3 regions of the Agromyces cerinus genome follow, and region 1 is predicted to be linked to each of the others. Evidence: predicted binding sites of a transcription regulator. Region 1 holds the regulator's gene; each other region holds the start of a gene.
What was found. Region 1 encodes HrcA, which represses chaperone genes, less so after heat shock. Its sites were predicted from a motif close to TTNGCACTCGNNNNNNNCGAGTGCNAA; they were not measured.
Positions count from the first base shown of each region.

Region 1 (2,247 bases):
TGATGAGCGCCGGGAGGAACCCGACCACGCCGCCGAGGTGGGCGAAGGCGCCCCACTGCACGTCCTGCTCCTGCGAGAGGGGCGCAGCCGCGGCCGGCTGCGCGCCTGCGGGCGCGCCCTGGGGGGCGGCGGGCGGCGGGGTCGGCTGGGCGTCGGGATCGGGGGTCGGGGTGTTGGAATCGGTCATGGCGTGTGCCTTTCGGAGGGCTCTCAGATGAACCGCATCTCGCGCGACGGGGCATCGCTGCAAAGGGGGTGACTCGCGGGGGATACCCATAAGCTAGCGCCGCGCCTCGCGGCTGGCAACGGCCGCGTCACGGTATGGCGCGATATGATTAGCACTCACTCAGAACGAGTGCTAAGCGATGGAGGGAAGCGAGGGTCATGGTCTCCGAACGCAGCCTCGCAGTTCTGCGAGCGATCGTGCAGGACTACGTCGCGTCCCGCGAACCCGTCGGCTCGAAGTCGATCGTCGAACGGCACGCCTTCGGCGTCTCCGCCGCGACGATCCGCAACGACATGGCACTGCTCGAAGAAGAGGAGCTGATCGCGGCGCCGCACACGTCGTCGGGCCGCATCCCGACCGACAAGGGCTACCGGGTCTTCGTCGATCAGCTCACCGACGTGCGTCCGCTGAGCGGCGCACAGCGGCAGGCGATCGAGACGTTCCTCGGCGAATCGAGCGATCTCGACGAACTGCTCGCACGCACGGTGCGACTCATCGCCCAGCTCACCAACCAGCTCGCGGTCGTGCAGTACCCGAGCTTCGGCAGTGCGCGCGTGCGCCACGTCGAGCTCATCGCGCTCGCCCCCGAGCGGGTGCTCTGCATCCTCATCACCGACTCCGGGCAGGTCGAGCAGCGTCTCGCCGAACTCGAGGAGCCCGTCGACGAGCAGACGCTCGGCGACCTCCGCGTGCGACTGAACGACATCGCCGGAGGCCGGGCGATGGCGGATGCCGCGGACGCGCTGTCGGGCGAGATCGACAACGTCGACCCGCGCCACGCGGCGGTGCTGCACACGCTCGCCGTGACGCTCGCCGAGCAGGCGCGCGCCCAGCGCCAGGATCGCCTCGTGGTCGCCGGAGCGGCGAACCTCGTGCGCACCGAGCAGGACTTCGCCGGCTCGATCCTCGGCGTGATCGAGGCCATCGAAGAGCAGGTGGTACTGCTGAAGCTCTTCGGCGAGATGGCGACCGACGAGCACGCCGTGACGGTGCGCATCGGGCGCGAGAACGCCTCGTTCGGCCTTGGCGAGACCTCGGTCGTCTCGAGCGCCTTCGCGATCCCGGGCCGCGACATCTCGCGCCTCGGCATCGTCGGCCCCACCCGCATGGACTACTCCCACAGCATGGCGGCCGTACGCGCCGTCGCCCGTTACCTCTCCCGAACGCTCGGCGAGAACTGAACCCGCCGCCCGTCGCTCGCGACCGGCATCCGGCAATCGAAAGGACAAGCCCTCCGTGGCCGACCACTACGAGGTCCTCGGCGTCTCCCACGACGCAACCCCCGACGAGATCAAGAAGGCCTACCGCCGTCTCGCGCGCGAACTCCACCCCGACGTCAACCCGGGCGCCGAGGCATCCGAGCGCTTCAAGTCGGTCACGCACGCGTACGACGTGCTCTCCGACCCGAAGCAGCGCCAGCAGTACGACCTCGGCGACCAGGGCGGCTTCGGCGGCGGCCAGAACTTCGGCGGCTTCGGCGACATCTTCGAGACCTTCTTCGGGGCAGGCCAGCAGAGCCGCGGTCCGCGGTCGCGTCGTGAGCGCGGTCAAGACGCGCTGCTGCGCGTCGAGGTCGGTCTCGACGAGGTCATCTTCGGCACGCACCGCGACATCGAGGTCGACACCGCGGTGACCTGCGAGACGTGTCACGGCTCGTGCTGCCAGCCGGGCACCTCGCCCGTCACCTGCGACATCTGCCACGGCACCGGCTCGATCCAGCGCTCGGTGCGCTCGCTCCTCGGCAACGTCATGACCTCGAGCCCCTGCGGCACCTGCCGCGGCTACGGCACCGTCATCGCGACGCCCTGCGTGACCTGCCAGGGTCAGGGGCGCGTTCGCGCCCGCCGCACCGTGCCCGTCGACATCCCCGCCGGCGTCGACACGGGCGTGCGCCTGCAGATGCCGGGCTCCGGCGAGGCCGGCCCGGCCGGCGGCCCGAACGGCGACCTCTACCTCGAGATCAAGGTCAAGAACCACGACGTCTTCAGCCGCAACGGCGACGACCTCCTGTGCACTCTCGA
Region 1 covers NZ_JAFBCT010000001.1:1,566,581-1,568,827, reverse strand. The annotation lists gene JOE59_RS07235 (DUF4870 domain-containing protein) at 1-187, opposite strand, end outside; gene hrcA (heat-inducible transcriptional repressor HrcA) at 385-1,407, shown strand; gene dnaJ (molecular chaperone DnaJ) at 1,463-2,247, shown strand, end outside.

Region 2 (2,247 bases), 1.2 Mb from region 1:
GCGGCACCGCGGTGACCGCGCCGAGGCCGATCAGCAGCACCGTGTGCCACACGCTCACCGTGCCGATGGTCAGGCCGGTCGTCATGGCGACGAAGACGAGTTGCACGACGGCGAGCGGCGCGAGCCAGACGGTCTCGAGCGTGAGGCCCGAGACGGCGTCGACCTTCGGGCCGACGCGCTTCTTGATGAGGCCGTAGAACCCGAACGAGAACGCCAGCACGAGGGCGATCCAGGGCAGCTGACCATAGCCGAGGGCGAGCACGATCACCGCGACGATCGAGATGCCGACCGCGGTCCACTGGGTCGGGTTCAGCCGCTCGCGCTGCACGAACACGCCGAGGAACACGGTGACGATGGGGTTGATGAAGTAGCCGAGCGCCGCTTCGACGACCTGGTTCGTCGTCGCCGCGAAGACGTAGGTCTGCCAGTTGATGAAGATGAGCACGCCCGCGAGGCCCATCGTGAGCACGATGCGCCGATCGCGGAAGAGCAGGCCGAGTGCACGCCACGCGCGCGTGACGAGGATCAGCAGGGCGCAGAAGACGAGCGAGAAGAGCACCCGCCATGCGACGATCTCGACCGGGCCCGAGGGGGCCAGCGCGATGAAGTAGATCGGCAGGAATCCCCAGAGACCGTAGGCGGCGATCGCATAGAGGAGGCCGGATCGGCTCACGCCGGCCGAGGCGCCGGCCGATTCGGGAACCTGGGTCTCGGAGCGGGATGGCACCAGCACAGACTACGCCCGAGAACGGGCGCCGATCGGCGACCGGTCGGCCGTTCGGCGTCGAGATCCGGCCGCGACGGGACGACGGCGTGGCATTCCGGGCAGCGGATGCCGCGACATCCGCTGCCCGCATACGACGAGGCCCGGATGCCCCATGGGGCATCCGGGCCTCGGATCGATCTGTCGCGCCTTAGCGGACGACGACTGCCAGCACGTCGCGAGCCGACAGGACGAGGAAGTCCTCGCCGCCGAACTTGACCTCGGTGCCGCCGTACTTCGAGTAGATCACCTTGTCGCCGACAGCGACGTCGAGCGGGACGCGGTTGCCGTTGTCATCGATGCGGCCGGGGCCCACTGCCACGACCTCGCCCTCCTGGGGCTTCTCCTTGGCGGTGTCGGGGATGACCAGACCGGATGCGGTGGTCTGCTCGGCCTCGACCTGCTTGATGACGATGCGATCCTCGAGCGGCTTGATGGAAACCGACACGGTTGACCCCTTCTCTCTGTGAAGAAAACTGTCTTGACGAAGACTTGGTTAGCAGCCTCAGAGCGAGAGTGCTAAGGCGAGTCTAGGCGCGATTTGGCACTCGTGCAACGTGAGTGCCAGCCCGTTCAGCCACTGGCGAAACGCCGGCCGCAGCGCGGTGCTAGCGTTGCCGGGTGGATCGCGCCGAACTCGTCGAACTGCTCTCCCCCGAGGGTCTCACGCTGCTCGACGGGCTGCCCGACTGGGACTCGAAGGCCGACATCGTCAAGACCGTCGCCGACCTGCGCAAGCAGGGGCACCCGCCGACGCTCGTCGCCGCCGTGCTCAGCCAGGCGAAGCTCCGTGCGAAAGCCGAGGCGAAGTTCGGCCCGTTCGCGTCGCGCATGCTCTTCACCGAGGCGGGCCTCGAACAGGCGACGCGCCTGAAGGTCGCCGCCCTCCACGCCGGACGCTTCTCGCGCGCCGGCGTGCGCCATGTCGCCGACCTCGGCTGCGGCATCGGCGGCGACGCCCTCGCCATGGCCGCGATCGACCTCGAGGTCACCGCCGCCGAAGCCGACGAGGTGACGGCCGCCATCGCCGCATACAACCTCACGCCGTTCTCGCACGTGCGCGTGTTGCACGAGCAGGCCGAGCAGGTCGCGCTCGGCGGCATCGACGGAGCCTGGCTCGATCCCGCGCGCCGCACGACCGCTGGCGGCACGACGACGAGGATCGCGGATGCCTCGGCCTACTCCCCCTCGCTCGACTTCGCCTTCGGGCTCGGCGAGCGCATGCCCGTCGGCGTGAAGCTCGGCCCGGGCACCGACCGCGACGTGATTCCGACCGGCGCCGAGGCGCAGTGGGTCTCGGTCGACGGCGACCTCGTCGAGCTCGGCGTCTGGTTCGGGGCGGTCGCACGCCCGGGCATCCGCCGTGCAGCGCTCGTGATCCGCGGCGACGCCGCCCAGGAGCTCACGGCCGATGCCGACAGTGAGGACGCTCCCGTCGGCCCGCTCGGGGAGTTCGTGTACGAGCCCGACGGCGCCGTGATCCG
Region 2 covers NZ_JAFBCT010000001.1:372,234-374,480, reverse strand. The annotation lists gene rarD (EamA family transporter RarD) at 1-727, opposite strand, end outside; gene groES (co-chaperone GroES) at 915-1,211, opposite strand; gene JOE59_RS01765 (class I SAM-dependent methyltransferase) at 1,385-2,247, shown strand, end outside.
Region 2: the regulator HrcA is predicted to act here: its motif matches at 1,305-1,331, upstream of groES (co-chaperone GroES).

Region 3 (2,247 bases), 1.0 Mb from region 1:
CGGGCGCGCCGCCGCTCCGGCGGCGCGCTCTCGCATCTCCGGCGGTGCGCGGGTCTACGCTGACCGCATGGCAGCGCAGGCCGAGCCGGCTCCGCTCCGGCGGGGAGCGCGCATCGCCGTGCTCGTCACGGCGACGCTGCTGCTGGCCGCCTGCCAATCGCCGCGCCCCGCTCCGGCACCGACCGAGGCCGAGGCACGACCCTCCTCCGATTCGGCGGCCGCCGCGGTCTCGTTCGCCCCGCTGCGCGGAACGCCCGCAGAGGAGGCCGCGCTCGCGCACCCCTCGCTCGCGGTGAAGGTCGACAACCACGAAGAGGCGCGCCCGCAGATCGCCCTGAATCGCACCGACATCGTCTTCGAGGAGCTCGTCGAGGGCGGTCTCACCCGCTACGTCGCGATCTGGCATTCGGACGTCCCCGACGAGGTCGGCCCTGTGCGATCGATCCGCCCCATGGATCCGGACATCGCCTCGCCCTTCGGTGGCATCATCGCCTACTCGGGCGGCCAGGACCAGTTCGTCGCGATGATGATGGCGACGCCCCTCGTGAACCTCGTCTTCGACTACGACGAGACGGGACTCTTCTTCCGGGCCGATGAACGGCCCGGGCCGCACGACGTGATCCTCGAGTCGGCAGAGGCGGTCTCCCGCAACGCCGCGCTCGCGCCGCCGCCCGTGCAGTTCGCCTACGGCACAGCCGATCCGCTCGCGGCCCCGGCGCTCGCCGCGGTGCCGACGTCGCGCGTCGACCTCGTCTTCTCCGAGGGCCGGTTCCCCAGTTGGGAGTGGGATGCCGCGGCATCCGTCTGGTTGCGTTCGCAGGAGGGCTCGCCCGACACGGAGGCGTCCGGCGAGCGGGTGCGGGCGACGAACGTCGTGACCGTGCGCGTCGCGATCGACTGGCGCTACGGCGAGGTGCCGAAGACCGTGATGATCGGGTCGGGCGAGGCCTGGGTCTCCGCCGGAGGGCGAACGGCTCATGGCACTTGGACGAAGGATGCGTCGGAGTCGCCGATCATCCTCACGGCCGACGACGGTTCTCCGCTGCGGCTGGCTCCCGGCAACACGTGGGTCGAGCTCGTGCCGGGCGAGGGTTCTGCGACCTTCACGCCCTGAGCGGACAGCCTCGGGCTCGCTTGCACTCGTGGCGGTCGAGTGCCAGAATCGATTTAGCACTCACTCGTTTTGAGTGCTAACCCAACGAATCTTTGAAGACGTCCGGGAAAGGACGAGAGAAACACATGGCAAAGATCATTGCTTTCAACGAGGAGGCCCGTCGTGGCCTCGAGCGTGGCCTGAACACGCTCGCCGACGCGGTGAAGGTGACCCTCGGCCCGCGCGGACGCAACGTCGTGCTCGAGAAGAAGTGGGGCGCACCCACGATCACGAACGACGGTGTGTCGATCGCCAAGGAGATCGAACTCGACGACCCGTACGAGAAGATCGGTGCCGAGCTCGTCAAGGAGGTCGCCAAGAAGACCGACGACGTCGCCGGTGACGGCACCACGACCTCGGTCGTGCTCGCCCAGGCGCTCGTGCGCGAGGGCCTCCGCAACGTCGCCGCAGGCGCCGACCCCATCTCGCTCAAGCGCGGCATCGAGAAGGCCGTCGCGGCCGTCGAGGCCGAGCTCCTCGCCAACGCGAAGGACGTCGAGACGAAGGAAGAGATCGCCGCCACGGCATCGATCTCCGCCGCCGACGAGCAGATCGGTGCGCTCATCGCCGAGGCGATCGACAAGGTCGGCAAGGAGGGCGTCGTCACCGTCGAGGAGTCGAACACCTTCGGCACCGAGCTCGAGCTGACCGAGGGCATGCGCTTCGACAAGGGCTACCTGTCGGCGTACTTCGTCACCGACCCCGAGCGCCAGGAAGCGGTCTTCGAAGACCCCTACATCCTGATCGTCAACGGCAAGGTCTCGAACATCAAGGACCTGCTGCCGATCGTCGACAAGGTCATCCAGACCGGCAAGCAGCTCCTCATCATCGCTGAAGACGTCGACGGCGAAGCACTCGCGACGCTGATCGTCAACAAGATCCGCGGCATCTTCAAGTCGGTCGCCGTCAAGGCTCCCGGCTTCGGCGACCGTCGCAAGGCGCAGCTGCAGGACATCGCGACCCTCACCGGTGGCCAGGTCATCTCCGAGGAGGTCGGCCTCAAGCTCGAGAACGTCACCCTCGACCTGCTCGGCTCGGCTCGCAAGGTCATCATCACCAAGGACGAGACGACCATCGTCGAGGGTGGCGGCGAC
Region 3 covers NZ_JAFBCT010000001.1:521,559-523,805, forward strand. The annotation lists gene JOE59_RS02435 (DUF3048 domain-containing protein) at 68-1,114, shown strand; gene groL (chaperonin GroEL) at 1,240-2,247, shown strand, end outside.
Region 3: the regulator HrcA is predicted to act here: its motif matches at 1,168-1,194, upstream of groL (chaperonin GroEL).